3 regions of the Paraprevotella xylaniphila YIT 11841 genome follow, and region 3 is predicted to be linked to each of the others. Evidence: riboswitches for the same ligand, from Rfam matches in the RefSeq annotation. Region 3 holds a riboswitch; each other region holds the start of a gene.
The links. A riboswitch is a leader RNA that binds a small molecule or an ion and turns the genes downstream of it on or off. The one in region 3 is predicted to bind cobalamin.
Positions count from the first base shown of each region.

Region 1: it holds a riboswitch for cobalamin, as region 3 does, so the genes downstream of both, E0E47_RS15685 (TonB-dependent receptor domain-containing protein) here and E0E47_RS10760 (anaerobic ribonucleoside triphosphate reductase) in region 3, are expected to answer to the same signal.
Region 2: it holds a riboswitch for cobalamin, as region 3 does, so the genes downstream of both, accC (acetyl-CoA carboxylase biotin carboxylase subunit) here and E0E47_RS10760 (anaerobic ribonucleoside triphosphate reductase) in region 3, are expected to answer to the same signal.

Region 1 is NZ_LR215980.1:3,710,598-3,720,551, forward strand. Features, by position in the region: gene E0E47_RS15655 (hypothetical protein) at 1-217, shown strand, start outside; gene E0E47_RS15660 (TonB-dependent receptor) at 241-2,673, opposite strand; gene E0E47_RS15670 (hypothetical protein) at 3,684-4,415, shown strand; gene E0E47_RS15675 (O-antigen ligase family protein) at 4,452-5,795, shown strand; gene E0E47_RS15680 (response regulator transcription factor) at 5,830-6,447, opposite strand; gene E0E47_RS17390 (hypothetical protein) at 6,578-6,721, opposite strand; cobalamin riboswitch at 6,940-7,159, shown strand; gene E0E47_RS15685 (TonB-dependent receptor domain-containing protein) at 7,211-9,220, shown strand; gene E0E47_RS15690 (DUF5074 domain-containing protein) at 9,246-9,954, shown strand, end outside.
Region 2 is NZ_LR215980.1:1,157,422-1,167,375, forward strand. Features, by position in the region: gene E0E47_RS04755 (glycosyl hydrolase family 28 protein) at 61-1,521, opposite strand; cobalamin riboswitch at 2,274-2,480, shown strand; gene accC (acetyl-CoA carboxylase biotin carboxylase subunit) at 2,526-4,037, shown strand; gene E0E47_RS04770 (acyl-CoA carboxylase biotin carboxyl carrier protein subunit) at 4,056-4,571, shown strand; gene E0E47_RS04775 (acyl-CoA carboxylase subunit beta) at 4,568-6,100, shown strand; gene E0E47_RS04780 (helix-turn-helix domain-containing protein) at 6,141-7,061, opposite strand; gene E0E47_RS04785 (helix-turn-helix domain-containing protein) at 7,116-8,021, opposite strand; gene E0E47_RS04790 (DapH/DapD/GlmU-related protein) at 8,213-8,776, shown strand; gene E0E47_RS04795 (MATE family efflux transporter) at 8,783-9,954, shown strand, end outside.
Region 3 is NZ_LR215980.1:2,527,121-2,537,074, forward strand. Features, by position in the region: gene typA (translational GTPase TypA) at 1-1,558, shown strand, start outside; gene E0E47_RS10750 (endonuclease) at 1,773-3,497, shown strand; gene nrdG (anaerobic ribonucleoside-triphosphate reductase activating protein) at 3,596-4,084, opposite strand; gene E0E47_RS10760 (anaerobic ribonucleoside triphosphate reductase) at 4,091-6,304, opposite strand; cobalamin riboswitch at 6,434-6,636, opposite strand; gene E0E47_RS10765 (porin family protein) at 6,841-8,082, opposite strand; gene E0E47_RS10770 (RNA polymerase sigma factor) at 8,072-8,638, opposite strand; gene E0E47_RS10775 (NigD1/NigD2 family lipoprotein) at 8,669-9,418, opposite strand; gene E0E47_RS10780 (protein-disulfide reductase DsbD family protein) at 9,577-9,954, opposite strand, start outside.

The sequences.
Region 1 (9,954 bases), 1.2 Mb from region 3:
GTACTTGTTTGCCTTGTTGGGCGTATGTGCGGGGTGTTACCTGTTCTTTTCGCTCACCACGTTGTATTATCTCGGCTATCCTTTTTTCTTGTTTTACGTCGGTTGGGCGTTGTGGCGTTATTTCCGTTATGCCCGTTGTCCTTACGTTTGCGGGCGTTGCGGAGCCAAGCTTCACAGCAAAGGGCGTTGTCCGCATTGCGGTGCATGGAATGAATGACCCGTCTGTCTTGCGGGGGAGAGTCAGAAATGCAGGCTGACATCCACTCCGAACTGTAACGGATTGCCCCGTTGTCCGAATTTCATGTTGCGGGTGGTAGCGGCCGAAGTAAAAAAGAAAGCGTCGTAGTCCGTATCCGTCAGGTTTTTGCCCCAGATGTCGATGCGTACGGAGCCGAAGTCCAAACCGGCATGGGCATTCAACAGCGCGTAAAACGGTTGGTGGTAAGCATTGTCCTCGCTCCAGTAGATTTTTCCGGCTCCCGTGGTATTCACGCCGAAGAAATAGCTTTTTATCTTATGGTGTTTCAAAGGTTGTTCGTATTCCACACCTGCCGCGAGCGTGTGCATGGGGACAAAAGGCACATGGTTACCGTCATATTTCACCGCCTCTTGCGCTGTTTCCGTCCGGGCTTCCTGCGCTTCATAGCGTTTGAATACGGAGTGCGTGTAGCCGTATGACGCATGCCACGTCAGGCGGTTGTCCAACCATCCGCCGCGCAGTCCTATTTCCGTACCGCAACTCCGTCCCCGTCCGGCGTTGACCATGACACGCCCCAATCCGCTGCTCACGAATTTGGAAATCTGTTGGTCGTACACGTCCATGTAGAACACGGCGGCATCCAGTTGTATCTTGCCGTCCGAGAACGAGAAGTGCCCGCCTGCCTCATAATTATAACTGTATTCCGGTTTGAAGCGGGTCTGTGCCGGAGTTCCGGAAAACTCCTCCTGCGGAATTTGGCTGACAATCATCTGTTTCACGGCTTCCGGCATGTGGGCGTACATCGGTCCGTTCAGCGTCTCCGCCGTCTTGTCCTTGACGGAGCGCATCATCCGGCTTTTCAAATCGCCTTGCACCAGGTCGCTGAACATCTGTACGTTGTATCCTCCGCTGCGGTAGCCCTTGCTCCAACTTACGTACACGTTGTTTTGCGCCGAAAAGTGGTATTGCAAGGCCACCTTAGGTAACCATTGCACGTAATCGTGTTTCAGGCTGCCCCGGAAATGGCTGTCGTCCGACAGGCCTTCGAGGACGAGCGGCATCATAGGGGAAGTAAGCTCCACGCCGTAGTCCATGCGACCACCGTAATCGTAGTCCAACCTCATTTTTTCATATTCCACGCGCAGGCCGGCCACAAGGCTCAGCCCTTCCGTCCCGAACAAGTCGTTGAACGTGCTTTGGTGGAAAGCGGCAAGGTCGGTGGTCGGGGTGTCGAAAGCCCCGTCGGCCACGTAGGGGGAAACTGGCATATCTAATGTAAGTCCCATACCCATCGGGCTGATGGCGACATTGGCTTTGTCGAACACGGTGTTCATGAACTCGCGGGTCAGAGATACCGGACTTTTCGTGTGTAGGGTCTGGCGCATGGCATAGATACCTCCTATCCATTCCCAACGGCGGTTACTGCGGCTTTTGAAAGTCAGTTCTTCGCTCCAGGAGTTGATGCGTTGCTTTTGGGTCAGGCTGAAATAGTCCGCTTCCGTGAAATCCTGATCAAGCGTCATGTTGTCGTTCAGGTTTTGGTAGGCCGTGACGGACGACAGGATGAACCGGTCGGCAGTATATTGCGCGTTGAGGCTGCTGTTCAGCAAGCTCCGGCGGTAGAATGAAGGACGGTTGTAGAGGATGCGGCCTATACGGTCGGGACGTGGCTCTTCTCCTTCGGTGACACCCAAATAGCGGTAGGGGTAACCCCGGTCTTCACGATACGAATAATCCGTAGAGAAGTCCAGTTTCCAAGCCTCTGCCGGAAGGTAAATGATCCGTACGCGTCCGCCTCCGGTTTCGCTTCCTCCTACTGTCTCATGCCGTGTGACGTTTTCGAAGAACCCTTCCGAATGCTTGTAAAACCCGCTCAAGGCGTATGCCATCCTGTGGCTTGTCTTTTGGTAATGCGATGCCGACAACTGGTAACCCTTGTCTTTTACCGAAGTCCCCATGCGGATGTCCGTACCTTGATAATGGAACGGGTTGCGGGTAAACACGCGGAGCAGGCCGCCCATGGCATTCCGTCCGTACAGTGTGGCCTGCGGGCCGCGCAACACGTCCACGCGTTCCACGTCTAGCAATTCAATGTCGTAGGCACTTTTGTCTGCATATCCTACGTTGTCCACGTACAATCCCACGGCCGGGGTGTTGATGCGCGAACCGATGCCGCGTATGTAAGCCGCCGAGGTCAGGCTGCTGCCGTAGTCCGGCATGTAGAAGTTGGGTACGAAAGCCGAAAGTTCTTTCAGCGAAGCAGTATGTTGGTCGTCTAATGCCGTCCGGTCGAAAAGGGAAACGGCGATTGGAGCTTGCCGTAATTTGCCGGTTTCTTTGGGAGAATATACGATGACCACCTCTTCGATGTCTTTTACCCGTGCGCTGTCTTCTGCCGTTTCCTCGATGGGGAGCGCGTATGAAGTTGCGCCCGAGAGGAATAATATTGCTGATATGATGCTCAATCTGTCCATCCGTGGTTTTTGTTTCGGGATGCAAAGTTACGATGAATCGTCGGGTGGGGCAATCCTTATTTATTAGGATTTTCCGCCGGAAGCAAAGGCATACGGAAGTGGTCATGGAATAGATTTTGTATATTGTTTTCTTTATCCTTGGCCTGCGGTTTCCTCTATTTTATTCTGTTTTTCCTTGTTTTTTCACGCCAAAACAGGAGTTAATGGAACTGTAAAACCGTTGCCGAATGTGAAAAATGACGGATTCAGTGCGCGTTTACCTTCAATTTCCCGTTTTTTATGAAGAAGAAAATTTTTCATTCGGCTGAGAAAACATTTTTTTTCTCCGCAGATTTTCCGGTTTTTCTCCGCAGGAAGTGGAGGAGTTTGAAGCCGGACGAGATGAAAATGTGCTGAAAATGCCGTTTTTTCGTCTAACTGATGGTTTTCGGATGACAAAAACGAAGTGTCGTTTTGTAGGCAGAACGTGCCGTAGGCTGACACATGGCAGCACGCCCTGCGGACGAAATCTGCCCAGGTCGTACAGATTGCAGGTGTGCGGAAGCGAAAGGGATACGATGTGTTTTGCGTCCGGTGCGTGAGAATCGCTCCGAAACCGTCACGTCGGGTTTGGGGTGGAAATACGCGAATCTTGGGTAAGGTTGTGTGGGGGTAAAGAGATGGTAACACGAAGGTTTGTTTAATGTTTTGCCTAAGTATAGTACCTGTTTATAAAAAGTGGTCTTAAAGCTAAAATAAATACCAAAAATTTAGCTTTCAAAATACGATGCAAATTCTTTTTTTGATAGGATTTTTGTAACTTGTACATATTCAATTAGATAGAAAAAATCTCGATATCTGAAAATGCAAACTCAAATATTTGGTTTCTACTCAAAAGTATGCTTAACTTTGCGATGTGAGATTTAAATATATGTGGAACATGAATAAGAATATTGCCTATGGAATGAAACATTAATGCAATGGTAGTGTGTAGAGTGAACAGATATTTAAAAACTAAAAAAAAGAGAACGATGAAAAAAGCAAAATATATTGTAGCAGTCATGAGAAAAGTTGTATTTTTATTGTTGGTACTTTTGGGGCAAGTGTGTTTGGCTCAGGGCGAGGTTGCTCCAAAGTCCGGGGAATCATTGGACAAGGAGACCGGTTCTTCTTTCTGCCCCCTTGATTCTATGCCGGATTGGGTAAAAGAGAAAACAACCCAAAAAGAATACGAATTGTGGAAAAAGGCATCCCGATATTACCAGGTGGATTATTCCGTTCTACAAAAGGACTTGTCCAAAGAACAGAAACGTAGGCTTTACGAAAGTTTGGCGGAGGCTTGTGAAAAGATGGAGGTTCGTGGGAAGCAAGACGGGGCGGGTGAAATGCTCACTTTTGCGTTACCTGCGCCAATAGATTCCACTATCGTGTGGAATACGTGCAGTTACGTGAAAATAGATGAAAATCTGTCTTTCAGGAAAATTGAAGGAATCGTGTTCCATTCAAAGGACTATCCCGAAGCCCAAGTGAAAGTGACAGTGTGGTGCGTGTACGACAAAGCCCAAAACAGCGTGCAGGTCATAAAAGAAGATATGCAGAAAGCAGGGCAGGCCATCGAAGTGAATGGTTCCCATACTGTCGGTTATGACCAGGTGAACGGGCGGCTGTATGGTTCTTGCGGAGGCTCTTTGGTCTATTGGGATGAGCATAAGGCTTATCAGAGCGAGGATTTCCACAAGGGATATAACATCCCATTGGAATAGGGATATTGGATGAGGGCAAAGCATGGCACTATATAGATGGGTTTGATTGTCCTTATTTTGCCCTTGGCCTTGGACTATGCGTTGTTTGTGAGGTTTAGACATGGGCAAAAGGTTACAAATATGCTTTTTTATCTTTCTGCTTTTTATCTTTTGTTTTCCGTAGTCATACTCGTCATGTGTGTAAGTCGGGCAGCTTGGGTGGCGTCTGTAATCAGTTTGATGTCAATGTTTTGGTTACGGATGAAGTGTGCGTGGATAAAAAAGTGTTTTGTATTGTTGGCTGTATTCGTTCTTTGTGTTCCTTTTTTGTATGGCATGTATGTGCTGAAAAAAGATTCGGCAGACGGTCGTTTGTTCATCTGGAAAATCTCTTATCCGGTGGCTAAACAACAGATATTCTCCGGGGGGGGGATAGGCGGTTTCCCGTATGTTTATGGGGAAGCACAAGAAGCGTATTTTCGGGATAAGAAAGGGACACAGGATGAGGAAATGTTGGCTGGTGCCCCGGATTATGCTTATAATGAATATTTGCAGATATGGATAGAACTTGGACTGCCGGGAGTTTTGTCTTGTTTGTGCCTTATGGCTTATATCTATATACGCCTTCTTAGGTGTCGGAATGTTGAGGTTGTCGGGTTATGTGGTGCAATGGTGAGTTTTATGGTGGTTTCTTTTTTTTCTTATCCTCTTCGATATTTTGCCACATGCTTATTATCTTTGTTTATTTTATTATGGGCTGCGTGGATGCCAATGGTGCTTGATGAAAAGAAAAGGTATGGAAAGGTTGGATTGGTGTGTGACTTGTTGGTTTTGATTGGAATGGGTACGATGGTATGTATCCGATTTAATAAATCTTACCGAACGTGGGTGGCCGTGAGGCATTGGGATATGGTGCGGCCATATTTTGATAGGGAAAAATATGAGGGCATAGAGAATTGTTACAGGGTTTTGTATCCCGATTTGAAGAAAGATGTTGGTTTCCTTTTTGAGTATGGAATGTGTTTGTCGTATAATGGTCATTACGAAGAAAGCAACATAATATTAAATGAAGGGTCAAAACGAAGTTCTGACCCCATGTTTTTTAATCTCATGGGAAAAAACTTTCAAGCTCTTGGCAGGTTTGAGGAGGCTGAAGAAATGTTTTATAAGGCTTATTATAGAGTTCCCCACCGTATTTACCCTTTATATCTGTTGATGGGGTTGTATGAAAAAGAGGGACGGGATTTGGAAATGTTGGAGAAGGCTCATCAAATAGTAGGGAAGAAAGAAAAAGTACCTTCTTCTTTGACGGGATATCTTAAAAAAGAAGCAGGGCTTAAATTGCAAGAATATGAAAGAAGCAATGGAAAGGGAAAAAATATGGAAATAGATTGGTTTTGATTGGAGAGAACTAAAAGTTTATAAGGAATACTCTTCAGATGCGGTCGGCCTCTATGTACCCGTTCATGACGGCATAGATAGTCAGTCCCGATACGGAGCGGACATTGAGTTTTTCCATGATGTTCTTGCGGTGGGAGATAACGGTGGTAGTGCCGATACACAAGTGGTCGGCAATTTCCTTGTTCGTCAGTCCGCGTACAATGAGTATGAGCACTTCGATTTCGCGATGACTGAGTCCGTTGGGGTCGGTATAGGCTGTGGTTCCCGATATGGGCTTCCTCATACCTTGGGGCAGATGTCGTCCGTGAGCATGCGCATACTGTTGCAGTTGCAGCAATGCACGCACCATATTGTCTTCGTTTTGGTAGATATTCAACGTATGGAAGTGGGAGGTTTGAGGGGTGCCGGTTGTCCCATTGGTAAGCACAATGGTTTTTTCTTTCCGTTCCACAAAGAAGGCGCTGTGCTCCACAAGGGTCTGGGCTGAAATAAAGTAGTGGAAATACATGTCCGGTGTGTCGCGCATCAGTTGTTCAAAACTGTTGAACGTGCGGACGACAGCTTGTGGCATCATCCGTTCAATGAGGCCGCGTAGTCCCATACAGGTCAATGTGTTGGCTTCTATAATGGCAATCTCGGGGGATAGTTTCATGTTCACGCTCATATTTCCATGCAAAGTTACTCAAATCTCGTCGTATCTTAAAAAGAAATAAGGATGCCTTATTCCAGACATCCTTACCTTATCAAAAATTTAATTGGTTTCAAACTAAGGTGCATTGCACTTAACAAGCTGCACCTGCATTCAGGTTTTTATTACCGAACAACATTGAAGTACTTGAACCCAAGAACTTACCGTTGCTCTTCTTTGAACCTGTTGCAACTGCCATAGCTACTACGACCGCTGCGATAATCATTAATCCTGTCATAATCTTCTTACCTTTCTTTTTTAATCTAACAATCTTTTACCTAAACATTGCTCCTTCACGGAGCTAAATACCTAAAAACTAAATATCTTTTGTTCCTTATGACATTACAAAGGTACGGCGATTCTTCCTGCAAAACAAGTAAAAGGGCATTTGTTATCATTTAAATGCCCTTTTCTTGATATAAATCAATGAAAAGGTCTTGGGATACTGATTTTTTTAATAACTTTGCAACGTTTTGTTCTGCCCGGCCTATGGGAAAGCCCTTTCAGGTCGGCAGATGAAAAGGGAATCGGGTGGAAATCCCGGACAGTCCCGCTGCTGTGAACTCATTGTGCGGTTTGTTTCAAACCTCAAGCCACTTCCTTATTTATAATAATAAGGTGGGAAGGCCAACAAGCCGGAGTAAGTCAGAAGACCTGCAAAACGTAGTCATGCCGGAATCTCCGTGGGATGGGAGGAAGGTGTCTTGAGTGAAGAATGAAGATATAAATGGGCGTATACAAGGAATCTCATAAAATGAGAGGATGGTTGCTTGTGTCATTTTGTATGGAGACTGTGTTCGTGCTCGCACAAAATGGTGCAGATAGCGTGGATGTGGGGCTGAAACAGATGAAAGGTCTGACGGTGACCGAGAAGGCTTTGCCTGCCACCGTACGTTCGGGTGCTCCTGTGCAGACGCTTGATAAGGCGGAGTTGGAACGTATGGGCGTGTTGGACGTGTCGGATGCCGTACGGCATTTTTCGGGGGTGACCCTGAAGGATTATGGCGGTGTGGGAGGGTTGAAAACTGTTTCCGTACGCAGTCTGGGCGCACAGCATACAGCCGTGCTCTACGATGGTGTGGCCATAGGGGATTGCCAGTCGGGACAGGTGGACATCTCCCGTTTCTCGTTGGATAATGTTTCTTCATTGACGTTGACTATCGGGCAAAGCGACAATATTTATCAGACGGCACGCATGTTGGCTGCTGCAAGTGCGTTGAGCATCGAAACGAGCCGGCCTGATTTTGAAGGCCGGGATTTCACTCTTTCGGTAAAGGTGAAGGCGGGGTCTTACGGTTTGGCCAACCCCTCATTCTTCTATGCCCATCGGTTCACGCCGCGTTTGTCTTGTTCTCTTTACGGTGAATATTTACGTGCCGACGGGAATTATCATTTTACGATGATGAACTTGGATAAACAGATAAAAGGACGGCGTAACAATAGCGACATAGGGGCATACCGTGCGGAGGTGAATCTTTTTGCCCATTTGACAGAACGTCAGGATTTGGATGTGAAGGGGTATCTGTTCGATTCCCGTCGAGGATTGCCCGGTAGTGTCGTATATGACAATCCCTATGCGGCGGAACGGCTTTATGACCGTAATTATTTCGGCCAGTTGAGGTATGAGAACCGTTTTTCGGAGAAGTGGAAACTGAAGGCTTCCGGGAAGTTCAATTATAGTTGGAACAAAGATACGGACAAGAAGGCTGCCGGGCCGACGGAAGGCCGTTTTCGCCAGACGGAGACCTACCTGACCGCGACGTTATGGGCGATGCCCGTGAAAAACCTTTCTTTTTCGTTGGCGCAGGATTTTGTGTATAACGATTTGGCCACGACGTTGGACCAATGCCAATACCCGGAACGTTATACCAGTCTGACGGCCTTTTCAGCACAATACCGTCAACCGCAGTTTCAGGTGACGGCTTCCTTACTGAATACTTTCATTACCGAACGAGTTTCTTTAGGGATGGCTGCCGACGACCGTAAGCGGCTTTCTCCGGCGGTAAGCCTGGCGTGGCGCCCTGTGAAAAAGGCGAGTTGGCGTTTGCGCGTGTCTTATAAAGACATATTCCGTGTCCCGACTTTCAATGACCTCTATTATCTGCTCATTGGGAACAGCCGCTTGCGTCCGGAAACAACGTGCCAATGGAATATAGGGACCACCTGGGCCGGACGTATGGGAAAAGTGGCGGATTACGTGAGCTTTTCGTTGGATGCTTATTATAATAAGGTGAAAGACAAGATTGTGGCAGTTCCGACGATGTTCGTATGGAAAATGTCCAACGTAGGCAAAGTGGAGACTTACGGCGTGGATGCCAATCTGGCTGCCGAATGGGCTTTGGCAAAAGCTTGGAATTTGAGTTTGACAGGAGCGTACAGTTTCATGCAGGCGGAAGACGTGACGAAACGCGGTAGCAAGTTGTGGCGTCATCAGATTGCCTATACGCCGAAACATTCCGGAGGTGGAAGTGTGGTACTTGAAATGCCGTGGATGAACCTGGCATATAATGTGGCATGGAGCGGTGAACGCTATCGTCTGCCGCAAAACAAAAAGAGCAATCTCGTGAATGCCTATTCCGATCATAGCCTTTCCTTGTACCGTGTTTTCCGGTTCAGGGATCATAAGTTGCGCCTGCAGGTGGACGCGGCCAATCTGGGTGGAAGAAATTATGAGGTGGTGCGTTACTATCCGATGCCCGGGAGGAATTTTAAAGTGGCAATAACATATTCTTTATAAACTTTTAATAACGAAAAAAATGAAAATGAAATGGTGTAAATGGGCCATAATGGCTCTGGCTTTAGGGTGTTTTACCGCTTGTAGCGAGGATGATGACACGGTTGGAGATGGTGGAAAGCCGGGAGAAGAGACTGGTGGAAATGGAGGCGGTGCCAATGGAAGTGACAGCACTGCGGTTCCTTCCCCCGTGGTCGCTTTGGGAGCTTATGTGTTGAATACCGGAAATTGGGGTGGAAATGATGCCAGTATCCAATATTTGGATTTTCAGACCGGAAAGTTGAGCGAAGACCTTTATGCGGCTGCCAATGGCGAAGGGCTTGGCGACTTGGGGCAAGACCTTTGTGTGTATGGTTCGAAAATATACGTGACGGTGAGCGGTTCTTCCAAAGTTGTCATCATGGACCGTAAGTGCAAGGTTCTGAAATCCATTCCGGTGGCTACCGAAGACGGTACTCCGGTTGAGCCTCGCTACATGGCAGCGTGTGAGGGGAAGGTTTATTTTACAGCATACGATGGGACGGTTTCCCGTATCGATACGACTTCCATGGCCATCGATGGCAAACTGAATCTTATAGATGCCGGGGCACAAACAGGTTATGACCATCCCGAGGCCATTACCTCCGCCAACGGCAAACTGTATGTCAATATTTCGGGGTATTCAAAAGGAAAGTGGTTGGCTGTGGTTGATGCAGCTTCTTTCACCAAGCTGAAGGATATTGAAGTGATGCTCAATC
Region 2 (9,954 bases), 1.4 Mb from region 3:
TTCTTGTGACAAAAAAGAAACCTATCCACGCTTTCATGAACAAAACGAAAGACAAGCTCCCTACCTTACTTCCACATCGGAAACAAACCCGTTCATCTCTATCCCTTCCGTGCCCGTCAGTTTCTTTCCGTCTACCGTGACATTCTCCAACAGCACGCCGCACACGTCGTTGCCTGCGTCATATCCTTTTATCCGCATAGGATACATTTTTCCCCTTTCACCTTGGTAGCGGATATTACGGAAGACAAGGTTGCGAATCGGACCGCCAGGCTCACGGTTATATTTCTCATTGAAAAGAACCCGGATATCTATCAGCCGCGCCTCTTCGCAGTCTTCCACCCGGATGTCCTCGAACGACACGTCCTCCACCCGGTTCTTGTCGCCCACGCATACGGCCATCACTCCACGATAGTTGTCGTCATCCTCATCCACGTTCAGCACGTCTATGTTGCGGAACCTTACGCTGCGAAGCGTCTCCCCCTTCGGGGAACGGTCGTCACCATGGCCTCCCACGTTAATGGCATGCGCCACATCGGCCCACAAAATGGAATTCTGCACCGTCAGGTTGCTTGTCCCTCCCCAAAACCACCACCGGTGATTATAAAATGCCAGGCAGTCGTCGCTCGTACGAAGAAACACATCGTCCACCAACCAGTCATGGCAACACATCAAGTCAATCCCGTCGCTCCACCCCCGGGATGAAAAGCTCTTCACATTCCTGACCGTCACCTTCCGGCTTTCTCCGCCCATTATGGTGTAATGCCGGGGGTTGACCACCGTAATGCCTTCTACGTGCACGTTGCGCGAACGGGTGATTTCCACGCCGCGCAAAGGCTGGAACAGCATCCCTCGTCCCACAATCCGCACATTCTTTGCCCTGTCCACCCTGAGCTTGGCTTTCACCAAGGCCCCCGGCGCCAGGTAAACCGTGCAGTTGCTCGGTACGTCTATCTCATCGTTGGGCAGGTCCTTGGGCTTATGCACGCCGGGACCGAAATAAATCAGACGGCAATCTTTCCGGAAAATGTCTTTCGAACCTCCATCCCAGACCACGACGCCTTCGCCCCCTGTTCCGTCATACGTCTCCGTCTCCACAGCATTGGCAAACAAATGGAGATTACCCATACGGTCGCCCCCGAACTCCACACTCAACTTGGCCGGACGCTCCAGGCGGAACGTCAAGGCGTGCCCGTCCACCTTATTATATGATATACCTCGCGAAAGAGGACGTATCTTCACGTCATCCACCGGTAAACCATGCGCCACGACCTTCACCTCCACCGGCTCGTCTGCGTCGAACTGCGCCATGGCAGCCCGGCTCTGCGTGTCCATGTCCACCTCCACTGAAAAAACCTGTAACTCCCGCCAGGCATTTTCCGTCCCGGCCTCCCTGACGTACACCTTGTAACGGTTGTCGTCCACAACGGCCTGGTCTTCTATCTTCGGATACACGAGTATTTTCGCTTGCATGGGAAAAGAAACGAAGAAGGCTCCCAACGCGCCACATAATATCTTATTCATACTACCAACTTTACGTGAATATAATATATATACGAACGAACCTCATAAAATACCAATCGGAATACATTATATTATACTTAAAAAATATTAAATCCAAAACCCGGCATGCCATTGACATTCTGACACCATGTCATTTCCACACCCCCAAGAATTGCGTATTCGCACACAGGCAAAGGCTGCGACAAGAATAACGCAACCATACAGCCCTTCAGGAATAACAAAATGACAACCCTTACGCAAGAATATTTATCCTCTGTCACCCGTCCATGCCTTTCCTTCCGCATGAAGCGGCTCGGTGCGTAAGCCTAAAGACACATCCGGCTTGCATGATGCCACCGGATTTTGGAACGGAAAAAGCAACCCAATAAAGCCGGCACACGGTTTGCAAGCCGGAAATTTGCCGGAAAAAAGACATTTTTACGGCGTTTGAAAGAGAAACACGAGCCGACATGCGGAGAATGATTTTCCGCTTTCAGCCGAATGGTTTTCCATTCTCTTGAGATTGAATTGCATATATGCGGGAGATATGCAAAACAACAACGCATATACCGTATAAATATGCAAGAAGAGGCTCTATATGCTACGGTTCAGCCGTTTTTGGCCTGTCAGATAAAACGAAAACGCTGTCTTTTGGGACTGAAATCCTCCCATACAGTAACAAAAAGACATTCCCTACAAGCCCACCCGACATCTTCCGCCCTACGGAAAATTAATTTCTTTTGAAACCATTAGGCTGTAACGGAAAAAAGACGTACCTTTGCACAAGAATCGGTTCTGTGTGCAAGTCCTTGCGCACGGATTAAAAGGGAATCGGGTGCAAATCCCGGACAGTCCCGCTGCTGTGATGCTCCGTGAACTTTCTGAAAAAGCACCATCACCACTGGCCGTTTGTTTCTCAAGGCCGGGAAGGTTTCAGGAAGGGGGCGAGTCAGAAGACCTGCCGTTCGTTAAAAAACTGTTCTTGCTCGTGGGTTAGGAGAACATGTAGGATAAATGAAACAAAGATGATTAAAAAAGTTTTGATCGCCAATCGTGGCGAAATCGCTGTGCGGGTCATGCGCTCGTGCCGCGAAATGGGTCTGCGTACCGTGGCCGTATTTTCTGAGGCCGACCGTACGTCAAGGCACGTGATGTATGCCGACGAAGCTTACTGCATCGGCGCGGCCGAGTCGCACGAAAGTTACCTGAACATCGACCGTATCATCGAAGTGGCCGCAAAATGCAAAGCCGACGCCGTCCATCCCGGTTACGGCTTTCTGTCCGAAAATGCGGAATTTGTACGCCGTTGCGAGGCCGCAGGCATCATCTTCATCGGCCCGACAGCCGACACGATGGAAGCCATGGGAGACAAGATTGCAGCCCGCCAACGCATGATGGCGGCAGGGGTACCGGTGGTGCCAGGCACTGCCGAACCGCTGAAAGACGCCGATGAAGCCGTACGCATCTGCAAGGAAATCGGTTTTCCCGTCATGCTGAAAGCCTCCATGGGTGGCGGCGGAAAAGGCATGCGCCTCATCCATAGCGAAGACGAAGTGAAAGAGGCTTACGACTCGGCCCGTTCGGAATCCATGTCTTCCTTCGGGGATGACACGGTATATCTGGAGAAATTCGTGGAAGAGCCGCACCATATCGAGTTCCAAATACTTGGGGATGCCCATGGCAACGTGGTGCATCTCTTCGACCGGGAGTGCTCCGTGCAACGCCGCAACCAGAAAATCGTGGAAGAAAGCCCTTCGCCTTTCCTCACGCCGGAACTCCGCCGGGAGATGGGCGAGAAAGCCGTTGCCGCCGCCCGGGCGGTGAACTACCGTGGTGCCGGTACCATAGAATTTCTGGTGGACAAATACCGCCACTTCTATTTCTTGGAAATGAACACCCGCCTGCAAGTGGAACACCCCATCACGGAAGAAGTGGTGGGCGTAGACCTTGTCAAAGAACAGCTCCGCGTGGCCGACGGTGAGCCTCTGCGCTTCAAACAAGAGGACCTCTCCCAACGCGGACACGCCATCGAGTGCCGCATCTGTGCCGAAGACACGGAAAACGGGTTTATCCCCTGCCCCGGCATCATCCGCCAACTCACGGAGCCGAACGGCATCGGCGTGCGTATCGACAGCTACGTGTACGAAGGTTACGAAATCCCCCTCTACTACGACCCGATGATCGGCAAGCTCATCGTATGGGCCACGAGCCGCCAGTTTGCCATCGAACGTATGCGGCGTGTGTTGTATGAATTCAAAATCACGGGACTGAAAACCAACATCAGCTACCTGCGCCGCATCATGTACGCCCCGGCTTTTGTGAAAGGTGAATACGACACTTCATTCCTGTCAAAATATTCCCGTTCGCTGCAACGCAGCAACGGAGAGAACGAAGAGATAGAAAACATGGCCATGATTGCTGCCTACGTGGACTACCTCTTCAACCTGGAAGAGAACAGCCCCGTGCGCACGACAGACTCCCGCCCCATCAGCCGTTGGCGCGAGTTCGGCCTGCAAAAGGGAGTATTACGTATATAATAAGGAAAGGGATATTTTATGGAAATGCACATAGGAGACCGTGTCGCGGACGTGACATTGGTAAACAAAGAGGGAAACCGCGTGGAACTCACCATCGACGGCAAACCGTGTGTAGTGGACATCGTCATGGCCGAGAACGGTAGTTGCTCCATCCTGCACGACGGCAATTCCTACAATGCGGAACTTATTCGCGGAGAAGGCGGAAAGAGCTACGACGTGAACATGTTCTACCGCTCCTACCACGTGGACGTGGTGGACACGCAGGCCAAGTACCTCCGCATGAAAAAGCATGCGGACGAACGCCAGTCGGATAAAATCGTGGCACCCATGCCGGGCAAGGTGGTCAGCATCCCCGTACAGCCGGGAGACGAGTTGAAGGCAGGTGACATCGCCATCGTACTCGAAGCCATGAAGATGCAAAGCAATTATAAGGTCAGTTCGGACTGCAGGGTGAAAAACATTCTCGTGACAGAGGGAGAGGCCGTACAAGACAATCAAACGTTGATAGAATTAGAACTCATACAAGAAGCATGAAAAGAGAAGAACTATATGCCCGGTTTGAGGAATTGGACAAACGGGCTTCGCAGGGTGGCGGACCGGACAAGATAGAAAAGCAACACGCCTCGGGCCGCATGACGGCACGCGAACGCATCGGCATGTTGCTCGACAAGGATACGTTCTGCGAAATAGACAAATTCGTGAACCACCGTTGCACCCGCTTCGGAATGGAGAAGAAACAGATTCCGGGAGACGGCGTGGTGTGCGGTCACGGCAAGATAGACGGACGGCAAGTGTTCGTCTATGCTTACGACTTCACCGTACACGGCGGTTCGTTGAGCGAGACCAACGCGGCCAAAATCGTAAAAGTACAGACTTTGGCCTTGAAGAGCGGCGCACCCATCATCGGGCTGAACGATTCGGGAGGCGCCCGCATACAGGAAGGCATCACCAGCCTGGCGGGATACGCTTCCATATTCTACCAGAATACAATGGCCTCCGGCGTGATTCCCCAACTCACGGCCATCCTCGGCCCGTGTGCCGGAGGTGCCTGCTACTCTCCCGCCCTCACCGACTTTATTTTCATGGTCAACGAAAACAGCCACATGTTCATCACCGGACCGGATGTGGTGAAGGCCGTGACCAATGAAGTGGTGGACAAGGAAGAGTTGGGAGGAGCTTACACGCACAGCAGCAAGAGCGGTGTGGCCCACTTTGTCTACCCGACGGAAGAAGAAACACTGATGCAACTCCGCGAACTGCTCAGCTTCCTGCCGTCCAACAACATGGAGGACGCGCCGATCGTGCCTTGCAGCGACGACGCGAACCGCCGTGTGGAAAGTTTGCAGACGGTGATTCCGGAAGATCCTAACCAACCATACGACATCAAAGACGTTATCGAACCCGTCGTGGACAACCAATATTTCTTTGAAGTGATGCCGCATTTTGCCAAGAACATCATCATCGGTTTCGCCCGCCTCGGAGGACAAACCGTCGGCATCATCGCCAACCAACCGGCATTCCTGGCCGGCGTGCTCGACATCGACGCTTCGGACAAAGCCGCCCGCTTCATCCGTTTCTGCGACTGCTTCAACATCCCCTTGGTGACGTTCGAAGACGTGCCGGGCTTCTTGCCTGGCACGGCACAAGAACATGACGGCATCATCCGCCACGGAGCCAAAATCGTGTATGCCTACGCCGAGGCCACCGTTCCCAAAATCACGCTGATTACACGTAAAGCCTACGGCGGAGCCTATATCGTCATGGCCAGCAAGATGATCGGTGCCGATGTGAACTTTGCCTGGCCGCAAGCCGAAATTGCAGTCATGGGGGCATCCGGTGCCATCAACATCCTCTACCGTAAAGCATCGGAGGAGGAGAAAAAGACGGCGGTGGAAGCATACGAAGAAGAGTTCTCCAATCCTTACCGCGCAGCCGAGCGCGGACTGGTGGACGAAATCATCATGCCGCGCGACACACGCCGGAAACTCATCCGCGCCTTGGAGATGACCCGGAACAAGAACCAAAGCAATCCGCCCAAAAAACACGGCAACATGCCGTTATAACCTCAAGACCTCTGCATCCACTCCACGGGTGCAGAGGGTTTTAATTCCGTGAATAACGGAACTCACCCGGCGGCACCCCTACCACCTTTTTAAATATCAGGCTGAAGCATTGTACGTTCGGATACCCCAACAAACGAGCCACTTCGGCCGGTGTATGCATGCCTTCCGACAACAAACGCCGGGCCGTATCCAGTCTCCTGAACTCAAAATATTCCTCCAAACCCTTACCGGTCTCAAACTTCAACAAGTCGGAAAAATAAGCCGCAGACAGATTCAGCACAGCGGCACACTGCGCCAAGACGGGCAAACCTCCTGCCGACAACCGTCCGGAATCAAGATATTCATCGAACATGCGGTCCAGACGGGCTAGCAATAGCTTGTTTTTATTTTCACGGGTAATGAATTGACGTTCGTAGAACCGCGTACAATAATCCAACAAAAGTTCGATGTGGCGCGAAAGGATGGTACCGGTATGCACATCTATCGGATGGTGCAGTTCTTCTTCTATGTGCTCCAACAGGCAAACCACCGTGGAAGTCTCCCGCCGGGAGAGGTGCAACGCCTCTTCCTTGCGATAAGAAAAGAAAGTATAATTCTTGATGTGGCTCTTGAGCGAAGTGCGGAACAGCAAGTCGGGATGGAATGCCAAAAGCCAACCCTTGGGAGGCAACGTGTCCTCCTTGCCCATACGGAAGATTTCGCCCGGCGTAAGGAATACCATCGTGGCCACGGAATAATCATAATACTTCCGGCCGCAACAGCAACAACCGTCCGGACAATCCTCTATCAACAAGATGGCATAGAATTCAAACTTCACGGCATCCTCTTCCAATTCCGGCTTTTCCAGATTGATAAGGCTCACCTGCGGATGTAACGTCTTACTGCCCAAACAATGACAACATTCGCACACGGTCTTTATGTTCAATGTCTTATTATCCCTCTTCACTCCTGTCTTTGCCATTACCCGATACATACGAAATTTTCGGCCTCGCCCGACTTGCCAGTCCCCCTACTCTTATAAAACCGGCAAATCCCTGTATCCGGTCGGCGTACATCCGACACTCTTCTTGAAAATCCGGGTGAAATGCTGCGGATATTGGAAGCCGAGACGGTAGGCAATCTCGCTCACGCTGCGGTCTGAACCGAGAATCTCCTGTTTGGCCACCTCGATGAGCTTGCCTTGGATATACTCCTGCGCCGTACGCCCTGTCTCCTTTTTGACCAAATCGCCAAAGTAATTGGGCGACAAGTTTACACGGTCGGCAAAATACTTCACCGTGGGCAGTCCCTTTGTCTGTGGTAGGTTGCTTTGGAAATAATCATCCAACAAATCCTCGAACCTGGACAGAATCCCCTTGTTCACCTTGCTCCGCGTGATAAACTGCCGTTCATAAAAACGCAGGCAATAATCCAAAAGCAACTCTATGTTACGGACTATCAGCCGACGGCTGTGCTTGTCCACCGGACGCGAAATCTCCCTCTTGATTTTCGACAGGCAATCCCGGTAAATGCCTTTTTCGTCCTCGGAAAGATGGAGGGCTTCATTCGAAGCATACGAAAAGAAGGAATACTGTTTGATGTCCTGTCCCAACGAAGTGCCACGTATCAAATCTGGATGGAACACCAAGCCCTGCCATTGAGGGCGGACACTCGTATCCCTCCGGACTTCCACCACCTGCCCCGGAGCAAAACTCGTCACCGTCCCTTCTTGGTAATCATACGTCTGCTTGCCGTAACGCAGGTCGCCACACTTTGTCTGTTTCAAAAAAAGCGCATAAAGCCCATAGTTGAACGTGACATTGTCCGGAAGGTCACGTTGGACTTCTGAAGCGTCGACCACCGAAACCAACGGGTGCAGGGTCTCTACCCCATAAAGTTTATTGTAGCAGTCCACGGTGTCAAGTTTGATAAATTCTTCCATATCGGGTTCTGTTGTTTATAAAAAGGTTCAGGCAAATATAGCGATTCCGTACCAATTCCATGCAAAGTGCCGCATTTTTCCAATAAAAATCCGTAATAAGGGGCGTAACAACCGTAATTTGTCTACCTCACAAGCCTGAAATTCTCCCGAACTTTGCCACATCAAAAAAGGAAGTAACAAAACACAACAGCATGACATTGGATGAATTTTTAAAGCATGCGGATGCACGCCTTCCCCTCGACACGCCCGACATCTACCGTTTCATGGACGAGATGAGCGACGAGGCCCGGCACATCACTTGCGAAATCAACAACGCTTACCATAGCCAAACGGAATTGCGTGAACTGTTTTCGCGCCTGATCGGCCGCCCCGTGGACGAAACATTCAAGGCGTTCCCGCCATTCTATACGGATTTCGGGAAAAACATCACCATTGGCAAACACGTGTTCATCAACGCCTGTTGCCATTTCCAAGACCACGGAGGTGTCACGTTGGGCGACGGTTGCCTGATCGGGCACGACGTGGTGTTTGCCACGCTCAACCATGACTTCAATCCCGGAAACCGCGCTGTCATGCACCCCGCCCCCATCGTGTTGGGACGAAACGTATGGGTAGGTTCCCACTCCACCATCCTTCAAGGCGTGACCGTGGGAGAAGGAGCCATCATTGCTGCCGGTTCGGTCGTGACCAAGGACGTGCCTCACCGGACTATCGTGGGCGGGGTACCGGCAAAGCCCATCCGGAAAATCCAATGACCACACATGGAAAACAAGGCAAAGGATACAGACGGCTTGCTCGCCCTCATCCGCGAAGGCCGCCCCATGACCTTGGGTGAGCAGTTGCGCCTGACAGCAGCCTTGAGCGTGCCTGCCATCGTGACCCAACTCTCGGCCATAATCATGCAATATATTGATGCCGCAATGGTGGGCAGCCTCGGTGCGGACGCATCGGCCTCCATCGGGTTGGTATCCACCACCACGTGGCTTTTCTGGGGATTGTGCGCCTCTGTTTCCACGGGATTTTCCGTGCAAGTGGCCCACCGCATCGGAGCGGGAGACTGGGGAAATGCCCGTTCCGTGCTGCGCCATTCCGTAACGGCGGTACTCACATTCAGTGTGGCATTGGCAGCCATCGGCGTTTCCATCAGCGAAAACTTGCCCCGGTGGTTAGGCGGTGATGCTGCCATCCACGCCGGCTCTTCGCTTTATTTCCTGATATTCTCGCTTTTCCTGCCCGTCCTCCAACTGAATTTTCTGGCCGGGGGCATGCTGCGCTGCAGCGGCAACATGCGCGTCCCCAGCACGGCAGGCGTGCTGATGTGCGCGCTTGATGTGGTATTCAATTTCTTTCTCATCTTTCCGGAACGGGAACTTTCCCTCGGAACACAGTCCCTCCAACTGCCCGGTGCGGGATTGGGCGTGGAAGGTGCCGCCCTGGGTACGGGGTTAGCAGAATGCGTGGCGGCATGCCTCACGTCATGGCACCTCTTCACCCGGTCATCCGGACTGAAAATCCAGGAATGGCACGGGACGCACCATTTTCCCATGCGGACCACACTGAAGAATGCCGTCCGCATCAGCCTGCCGATGGGTTTGGAGCATGCCGTCATCTGCGGGGCGCAAATCATGACCACGGTCATCGTGGCCCCGTTGGGCATCACGGCCATAGCGGCCAATTCTTTCGCCATCACGGCCGAAAGCCTCTGCTACATGCCGGGATACGGGATAGCGGATGCCGCCACCACCTTGGTAGGCCAAAGCCTCGGAGCTGGCAGGCGAAAGCTCACACGCCGTTTTGCCTACATCACCGTCTTCGCGGGCATGGCCATAATGGGACTCATGGGCATCGTGATGTACGCCTTCGCCCCACAAATCATCGGCACCATGACCCCTGTGGACGAAATACGGGAACTGGGCGTGGCGGTACTCCGCAT
Region 3 (9,954 bases):
AGAGGTAGAGCGCGTGTTAAACATGGCCGACGGCTGCATCCTCTTGGTGGACGCTTTTGAAGGCCCGATGCCCCAGACACGTTTCGTGTTGCAAAAGGCACTCGAAATCGGACTGAAGCCCATCGTGGTCATCAACAAAGTAGACAAGCCGAACTGCCGTCCCGAAGAAGTATACGAAATGGTATTCGACCTCATGTGCGACCTGAACGCCACGGAAGACCAACTTGACTTCCCCGTCATCTACGGCTCTGCCAAAAACAACTGGATGGGCGAGGACTGGAAAACCCCGACAGGCAACATCTTCTACCTGCTCGACCAAATCGTAGAACACATTCCGGCACCCGTACAGTTAGAAGGCACGCCCCAGATGCTCATCACTTCATTGGACTATTCCAACTATACCGGGCGCATCGCTGTGGGACGCGTACACCGGGGCACCCTGAAAGAGGGCATGAACATCACCATCTGCCACCGTGACGGAAGCTGTGAAAAGACCAAAATCAAAGAACTGCATACGTTTACCGGCATGGGACGGCAAAAAGCCACCGAAGTGTCATCGGGCGACATCTGTGCCATCGTAGGTTTGGAGAATTTTGAAATCGGTGACACCATCTGTGACTACGAAAACCCGGAACCGCTACCCACCATCACCATCGACGAACCGACGATGAGCATGCTCTTCACCATCAACGACTCGCCGTTCTTCGGCAAAGAAGGCAAGTTCTGCACCAGCCGCCACATCAACGAACGGTTGGAAAAAGAACTGGAGAAGAACCTCGCCCTGCGCGTTTCCATGCCGGACGGGTACACCGACCGTTGGATTGTAGCCGGACGCGGCGTGCTCCATCTCTCTGTGCTCATCGAAACGATGCGACGCGAAGGATACGAATTGCAAGTAGGGCAACCCCAAGTCATCTACAAGGAAATCGACGGACAGCGTTGCGAACCTATCGAGGAACTGACCATCAACGTGCCCGAAGAGTTCTCCAGCAAGATGATTGACATGGTGACCCGCCGCAAAGGTGAAATGACCTCAATGGAAACACGGGGCGACCGCGTGGACATCGAATTCGACATTCCCTCGCGCGGCATCATCGGGCTGCGCACCAACGTGCTCACGGCCAGCCAGGGCGAAGCTATCATGGCCCACCGTTTTAAAGAATACCAACCATATAAAGGCGACATCAGCCGTCGCAGCAACGGGGTTATGATTGCCCTCGAAAGCGGAACGGCTTTCGCCTACGCCATCAACAACCTGCAAGACCGAGGCAAGTTCTTCATCGAACCGCAGGACGCAGTCTATGCAGGGCAAATCGTAGGGGAGCACATCCACGAAAACGACTTGGTGGTGAATGTGACCAAGAGCAAGCAGCTGACCAACATGCGCGCTTCGGGTTCCGATGAAAAAGCCCGCATCGTGCCGGCCACCATCCTCTCTTTGGAAGAAGCCTTGGAATATATCCGTGAAGACGAATACGTGGAAGTAACGCCCAAGAGCATGCGCATGCGTAAAATCATTCTTGACCACACGGAACGCAAACGCGCCAACCGCGACTGACATCATCCGGCAATATCCGCATACCCAAGGCCGCCCCGAAAAGGCGGCCTTTCTTATTCCATCCTGCAGAAAATACGATTGGTTTACAAAATGTCCGAGCTAAAGGTTATTTCGGAACTTTCCGCACGCAGTTTAACATAAATTACGCTGTACGCCGTACTCTTCTATGACTTTATTCCATACTTTTACATTTAAATCATAAAAACCATAAGTCATGAAAAGACTATTTACTTCCTGGACGCTCCTATGCGTCCTCATCCAATTATGGGCACAAGCTCCGTCCGGCTATTACACGGATGCCACAGGCTACAAGGGCCAATCCTTGAAAACGGCATTGTACCGGATTATCACCGACCATACGGCGCGAAGCTACAAGCAACTGTGGACCGACATGCAAAGTACCGACCGGCGAGAAGACGGAAAAGTATGGGACATGTACTCTTCTACCACAGATTTCACTTTTACCAGTGACCAATGCGGCACTTACAAGAATGAAGGAGATTGTTACAACAGAGAACACTCATTCCCCAAAAGTTGGTTTAACGACGCCAGTCCGATGTACACCGACTTGTTCCACCTGTATCCTACAGACGGCTATGTGAACAACCGACGTGGCAACTACCCTTTCGGCGAGACCAATGGAGAACAATATAAATCCAATGGCGGATACAGCAAGCTTGGCAAATGCACGTCTCCGGGTTACAGCGGCACCGTGTTTGAACCCGACGATGAATATAAGGGCGACTTCGCACGTTCCTACTTCTATATGGCCACCTGTTATGAAGACCGCATCGCCACATGGAACAGCGACATGTTGGCTCACAACAGCTATCCGGCCTATGCCAAATGGGCACTCGACATGCTGCTGCGTTGGGCAGCCGAAGACCCCGTAAGCCCTAAAGAGATTGCCCGCAACAATGCGGTGTATAAAATACAGAAGAACCGCAACCCCTATATCGACTTCCCCGGACTGGAACAATATGTATGGGGCAGCAAAACCGGCATTCCTTTCGACCCCGACAATTACGACGGTGGAGGTGAAGTGACCCCTCCGAACCCCGATGACGTGGCCAATCCCACCTTCACGCCGTCTGCAGGCAGCGTGGACAAAGGCACTACGGTCACGATAAGCACCACCACCCCGGCTGCTTACATAGTCTATTCCCTCAATGGCGGAAGCCTGCGCACGGAAGAATCGCCCGTCTATGTGGAAATCACGGAACCGACCACCATCGAGGCTTATGCCATGAAAGAGGACAAGATTAGCGAAACGGTAAGCGCGACCTACACGATTGTCAGCACCCTTCCGGACGAAGGCGTACAGACGTTCAAAAAAGTAAATTCGACAGACGCACTTGAAATAGGCAAACGTTACCTGATAGTGTGCGAAGACAAGAACAAGGCCATGGGAGCCATTCAAAATGATTTCAGGAGTTGCGAGGACGTTACCATCGAAACAGGCCAAATCCGCACGGAAGTAAACGGCAACGGACAGCCGTTCCAAGTCATCCTCGGCGGCCAGGAAGGTGCCTACACCCTGTATGATGCCACCGCAAAAGCTTACCTGTCGCTGACTTCAGACAAAAACAAGCTGCACAACTCAGGCGAGGCCGGCAGCAAAAACGCACAGTGGACCATCACCGTAAGCGGCGGACAGGCTTTCATACAGAACAACGCCTACAAGAGCCGCACCATCCAATACAACGCTTCATCGCCCCGTTTCGCCTGCTACACCAACGGGCAACAGCCCGTAGCACTCTACGTGAACACGACCTCGGGCAGCGGCATCAAGGAAGTAGTAGCAACGGAAGATTCCCTTGTGGACGTGTACACCATCAACGGGCAGCTCGTGCGACAAAACGTACAAGCATCACAAGCCCTGAACGGGTTGAAAAAAGGCATGTACGTCATCAAAGGAAACAAAGTATTGGTAAAGTAAAACAACTCTGTTCCCATACCCATCTATAAACGACCACATCCCGCCACGCCCCCGATAAGAACGTGGCGGGATGCGTATTAGAATGCAGCCCTATTATCTCATTGCGCGTACAAAACGACTTCGCCCTCGCGCAAAGAAGCTTGCACGTCAATCAGCCGTTGGTTGCGGCTACCGCGAAACAACGCGTCACGGTCGCGTAAGGATTCCACGTATGGCCCGTCCACCAACACATCAATGTATTGCAGCAATTCAGCCTGCCACCGGTCGTGCAGCAACCGTTCGAACTTATAACCGGTATAACACCAGATGTTTTTTCCGGTCTCCCGTTTCACGGCTTCTGCCAGTTCGGCAAATCCTTCCGGTTGGAACATCGGGTCGCCACCGCTGAACGTCACGTCCGCAAACTCATCGGGCCGGATGACCTGCATGATTTCCTCCGTCGTCATCAGGATTCCGGCCCCGATGTCCCACGACTGCGGATTATGGCAGCCGGGACAGGCATTGGGACACCCGGCGGCATACACCGTCGTACGGAATCCCGGTCCGTCCACCGTTGTGTCCTCAACAATCTTTATGACTGAAATCATCGTCGTTTATCGGTTTTCATGCACCACACGGTCATTCAGTTCGGCCAACTTGGCCTTGTTCCAACGGTCGGTCGTCCCGACCAAATAACCGGTAATGCGTTGCAGGCGGTCTATATGCCCACTGCCGCATTTGGGACACACTTTCATCTCCGGTTCGGCATTCTCATACCCGCAAGCCATGCAACGGTTACGGTTGTGGTTTACCGACCCGTAGCCGATATTATACTTGTCCATCATGTCCACCACGCGCATGATGGCTTCCGGATTATGGGTGGCATCCCCGTCGATTTCCACGTAGAAGATGTGGCCGCCCCGTGTCAGGTCGTGATAGGGTGCCTCAATTTCGGCCTTATGACGGGCACTGCATTTGTAATACACCGGCACATGGTTGGAATTGGTATAATACTCACGGTCGGTAATACCCGGTAAAACGCCGAACTGCTTGCGGTCGCCCCGGGTGAACCTTCCGGCCAATCCTTCAGCCGGAGTGGCCAACACGCTGTAATTATGTTGGTAGAGTTCCGAGAACTCGTTAGCACGGTCGCGCATATAGGTCACGATCTTCAGGCCGAGCTGCTGTGCCTCTTCCGACTCTCCATGATGCTTGCCGGTCAAAGCGACCAAGCATTCGGCCAAACCGATGAAACCGATGCCTAACGTCCCCTGGTTAATCACCGGAGCTATCGTATCGTTGGGCTTCAGCTTCTCGCATCCCAACCAAAGCGCACTCATCACCAACGGGAATTGCTTGGCAAAGGCTGTCTTCTGGAACTCCATACGCTCATGCAACTGACGGGCCGTGATTTCCAACATGTGGTCGAGCTTGGCAAAGAAACGAGCGATACGTTCTTCTTCATCTACAATCTCCATGCACTCGATGGCCAGACGCACGATGTTGATGGTTGAAAAAGAAATATTTCCCCGTCCGATAGAAGTCTTCGGCCCGAAACGGTTTTCAAAGACGCGGGTACGGCAACCCATCGTAGCCGTTTCATACAGGTAACGTTTCGGGTCGTCGGCACGCCACAGTTCATGCCGGTTGAACGTGGCATCCAAATTAATAAAGTTCGGGAAAAAACGACGGGCTGTCACCTTGCAGGCATATTGATAAAGGTCGTAATTGCGGTCGGTAGGCAAATAACTCACGCCCCGCTTCTTTTTCCAGATTTGAATCGGAAAGATGGCAGTTTCGCCGTTGCCCACCCCTTCGTAAGTACTACGCAGGATTTCGCGGATGATGCAACGCCCCTCGGCCGAGGTATCCGTACCGTAGTTCACGGAACTGAACACCACCTGATTCCCCCCACGGGAATGGATGGTATTCATATTGTGGATAAAGGCTTCCATAGCCTGATGCACCCGGGCCACAGTCTTGTTCATCGCATGCTGGAGGATACGTGCGTCGCCGGTCAGGCCATCCAGAGGACGAGTGACAAAGTCGTCCACTTCCTTATGATATAAAAGAGAGTAGTCTTCGGCGTTCAACTCCTCCAAGACCTTCACTTCTTCGATGAAACTGGCACGCACGAAAGGAGCCAGATAAAAATCAAGCGCAGGAATAGCCTGGCCGCCGTGCATCTCATTCTGTGCCGTTTCCATGGAAATACAGGCCAAAATACTGGCCGTCTCGATACGTTTGGCCGGACGGGACTCCCCGTGTCCGGCAGAGAAACCATGCTTCAAGATGTAGTCGAGCGGATGCTGCACGCACGTCAAGCTTTTGGTGGGATAATAATCCTTGTCATGGATATGCAGATAGTTGTGCTTGACCGCCTCTTTCACCTCTTCACTCAGCAGGTAGTCGTCTACGAAAGGCTTGGTGGTCTCGCTGGCAAACTTCATCATCATGCCGGCCGGCGTATCGGCATTCATGTTGGCATTCTCGCGAGTCACGTCGTTAGACTTGATATTGATGATTTCCAGAAATATGTCACGTGTCTTGGCCTTGCGGGCAATGCTGCGTTGGTTACGGTAAGCGATATATTTCTGCGCCACATCCTTACGGCGGCTTTTCATCAATTCCATTTCCACGGCATCCTGAATCTCCTCCACCGTCATTTGTGCCTTGCCACGGTTCGTCACGTGTTCGCATATCAAATGAATCAGCTCTTCATTCTCACCGGCCTCGGTGTGTACCATGGCCTTGCGTATGGCATCCCCGATTTTCCGAGCATTGAAACCCACGATGCGCCCGTCCCTTTTAACAACTGTCTGTATCATATTGCATTTATTTTCCGGGCCGAAAAAGTCCCGGCCTCCTTTTTCTAAAAGAAGCCCTGTTTCTCCGGCATCTAAAATTTTGTATCTTTCTTATTACGTTCCCACCGTCATCCCCTTGTCCCCGGAGTCCGTACGGCTATGTCACAGGCAGGTCTTCTGACTTACTCGCGTTTCATGTCCTTCCCGTTTCGCCCGACGAAACAGTGGATGCAGCATGTCATGAAACGTATAAAAGAGTTCACAGCAGCGGGTCTGTCGGGGACTCTCACCCCGTTCCCTTTTCACCCTGTCGGCCGACTGGCAAACAGGGCACCTGAACAACGGCAAAGGTACACCTTTTCCTTTTTTCGTGCAAGTGTTCTCGCTGTTTTTATTTTAAAGTTTCCAGATTTTACAATCCGAAAAACAATTAAAAAACTTATAATCATTAGATTATTAATACAATTTACCAAAACGAAAAGGCCAAAAGTTTCCCAAAATAAAAAACATGTATGCAACAGGATCAAATCAGGTCTTCGGAAAGGACAAGCCTTATGTCACAAACCGAAAGAAAACCTAAGCCCGAATTCCAAATTAAAATTCAATGGTTTCTCCTTATAGATATTGGAAACAGAACTTCCATTATCAAAATAGTAGCTCACTCCCGGCTCCACATACAAACCTACCACTGACGACAAGTTAAGCTGCATCCCGGCGGCTGCATTTACAGAATATTGCCAAGGTTTTTCCCGTACATCCTTATGTGTAGATGACTTTATCCGACCTTTCCACGTATAATCCGTTTCCGTATCTCCATCCACGCACTTCTCGGCCATTCCTCCGGCCGACAGATACAAATCCATCCACCGTTTCTTCCACAAACTGGCCTTAAAGTTCAAGGGAATCCCTACGTATTGCAGGGATTGCCGGACCTCATAACTATAATCTTCTCCAGAAGAAGAAAGACTTGACGAAAGATAAGTATAAGAAAGACCGCTTTCTATACCGAACCTTTCGTTTACGGCATAACAGGCAGACACGCCGAACCTGACGGGCTGCTTGTGTTTCATCGGGACAACGCCATCCACATACCGATGGGCAGACCTTATGGCCGTCACCGGAAATTTTCCACATTCCATCGCCTCGGGGTGTCCCCAAGAGGGGATAGTTCCCATCAGGACAACTCCTCCGTTCCCATAATTCATTATCGATTTTCCTGGAGTATTGGATGCAAAAAGACTCACAGCCAACCAATGCGACCTTTCTTTCTTGACCTTTCCGACGTTTGGAACCGACCCAGGATAACGGCCTATTCCATCAGGATAAGGCTTTCCCGAATTTCCATGGCTATCTTCAGGAATCGTTTTTTCTCTTTCAGCCAAAAGTTCTTTTCTCTCTTCAGCTAAAGCCTTCCCACCTTCTTCCGATACGGCAGGCCGGTCGCAAGCCACTATATCTTTCCCGGACGGTTTACGACGGCATGGCTCCTTTTCCACGCGCTGCACTTTTGCCCAAAAGGCATCCGTCGGCCCAAGAAGAACGCCTTCGGTTGGAATGCGATTGTCTGCAAAAGACATAAAAACCGGCTGACACACATTCCTTCCCAAAGGCACAACTATCGCCAACGCTGCCGCAATCCCGGCCAAGCGCAGCCATACGGTACTCCTCCCACGAGAAGAGGAGACGGACAGGCGTTGCTCTTCCAAAGCCTTGTTTATCCCGTCCCACAGCCCGTCGGGAGGGGTGACCTCGTAACCGTCCAGTTTCTTTTGCCATTCATTCAACCATTTATCTTCCATTGACCTGAGCTTTATATCTTTGAACTTCCTTTGCCAACACCGCCTTTGCCCGATGCAGTTGCGAAGCCGATGTACTCTCTTTTATATTCAGCATCGCCGCAATCTCCTTATGGCTCTTCCTTTCGAACACATACAAATTGAAAACAGCCCTATACCCTGCCGGTAAACGGCAAATCATTTCCTGAAGAACTTCAGACGGAATGTCCCCCGCATCCGGCTCATCCTCGACCGTGTCCGGTACGTCCCATCCGTCGCCAAGGGATTCCAACTGCCGGCCGCGCTTCAAGAATTTCAATGACTCGTTCACCACAATACGTACCATCCATCCCCGGAGAGAGCCTTCACCCCTCCACTCGAAACCGTGAATGGAAGTGAATATCTTCACGAAACAATCCTGAAGGACATCTCTCACATCGTCCATACAAGCCACATAACGGGAACACACGGCTGTGAGGCAACCTGCATAGCGACAATATAATAATTTCATCGCTACACGGTCGCCCCGCTGTATACCTCGAACCAAATCCTGTTCGCCTTCGTCTCCGATACGCGTCATGCTGAACGAACGGTTATCTGTCCCCTAATACTATCGTAACGCACCTCCTCTTTGCATTTGTTCTATTTGTTTTGCCACGTTTCCTGTCTTTTTACGGGTACAATAATCAAACTCTGCCGTCCTCCTTCCCCGGAACGACCGCCAAACCAACGTCAGCTTGACCGTGCGCCCTCCCGTATCGGGAAGCTTCCCTAAATCAAAGGCCACAAGCGCATCGCTCCGCCAACTCCCCGCATCCCCGCAAGCATCGTGACGAAACTCCACCTCATAGGGATTCTCCGGATTGCCCCCGGTCAATAAATTCACCTTATGGGGAATCCCCCTGCTGCCCCACAAAGTAGAGAAACGCAGAGTCAGATAACCGTCTTCCGCCACAGTCACCCAATCGTCTACTATCTCCACAGGGTCATTCCCGTATAGCGAATCGTTCACCAAAGCAGAATCCGGAACCGTTTTTTTCGTCAGGATGCTGTCCATCCAGTTTACATAGACTGCACGCGCACGGGAATGCCTGTCTTCGTCTACGTCCGTAAAATGCACCAAAGCTCGCACCTCCTTTTCTCCGAAAGGGGAAGAAGACAGGTTGACCGGCCAAAGCGTTGTCTCATCATCCAACTGCAAGAAACAGGAATCCGTACCGCCCTTGACCGTCACCAAAGCATTCGGACTGAGATAAGGATACCATACATAAACCTCACCATCGTCATCCGAACAAGACTGAAACAAAACCGGAGCCAATAACAGGAAGGCCAACAACCATAAGACATGTACTTTCTTCATTTTTCATCCAATTTAAAAATCCGACATTCTATTTATCAAACTGCGAACCGACCAAATCCTTGCTCATTCCGATGAAAAATAACGTTAAAAACCAACCATAAAAAATAGGGATGTACCATTTTCATCTGATACATCCCCTGATATTCCCAATACAAGAATTACTTGTTCTTATAATTCCTCAAACCAGTCTGCAAGAAATCTATATATTTGTTGACATCCTCGTCGTACGAATATGACTTGTTCAACGGTTTGCCTTCATTGTCGAGCAACACATAGAACGGTTGGGCATTGGCCCCGAACTTACTGCGCTGCAGGTAGCTCCATTTGTCACCTACCGTACGCAAAGTACGTTCCTGCCCGTTCTCAGTCACCTTGATAGGTTCCGGCAACTTAGTCTTTTCATCCACATACAGCGTGATCAGCACGTAATCATTCTGCATGATATCCGCCACCTTCTGGTCGGCCCACACAGCCAACTCCATCTTGCGGCAATTCACGCAACCATATCCGGTAAAGTCTATCATCACGGGCTTACC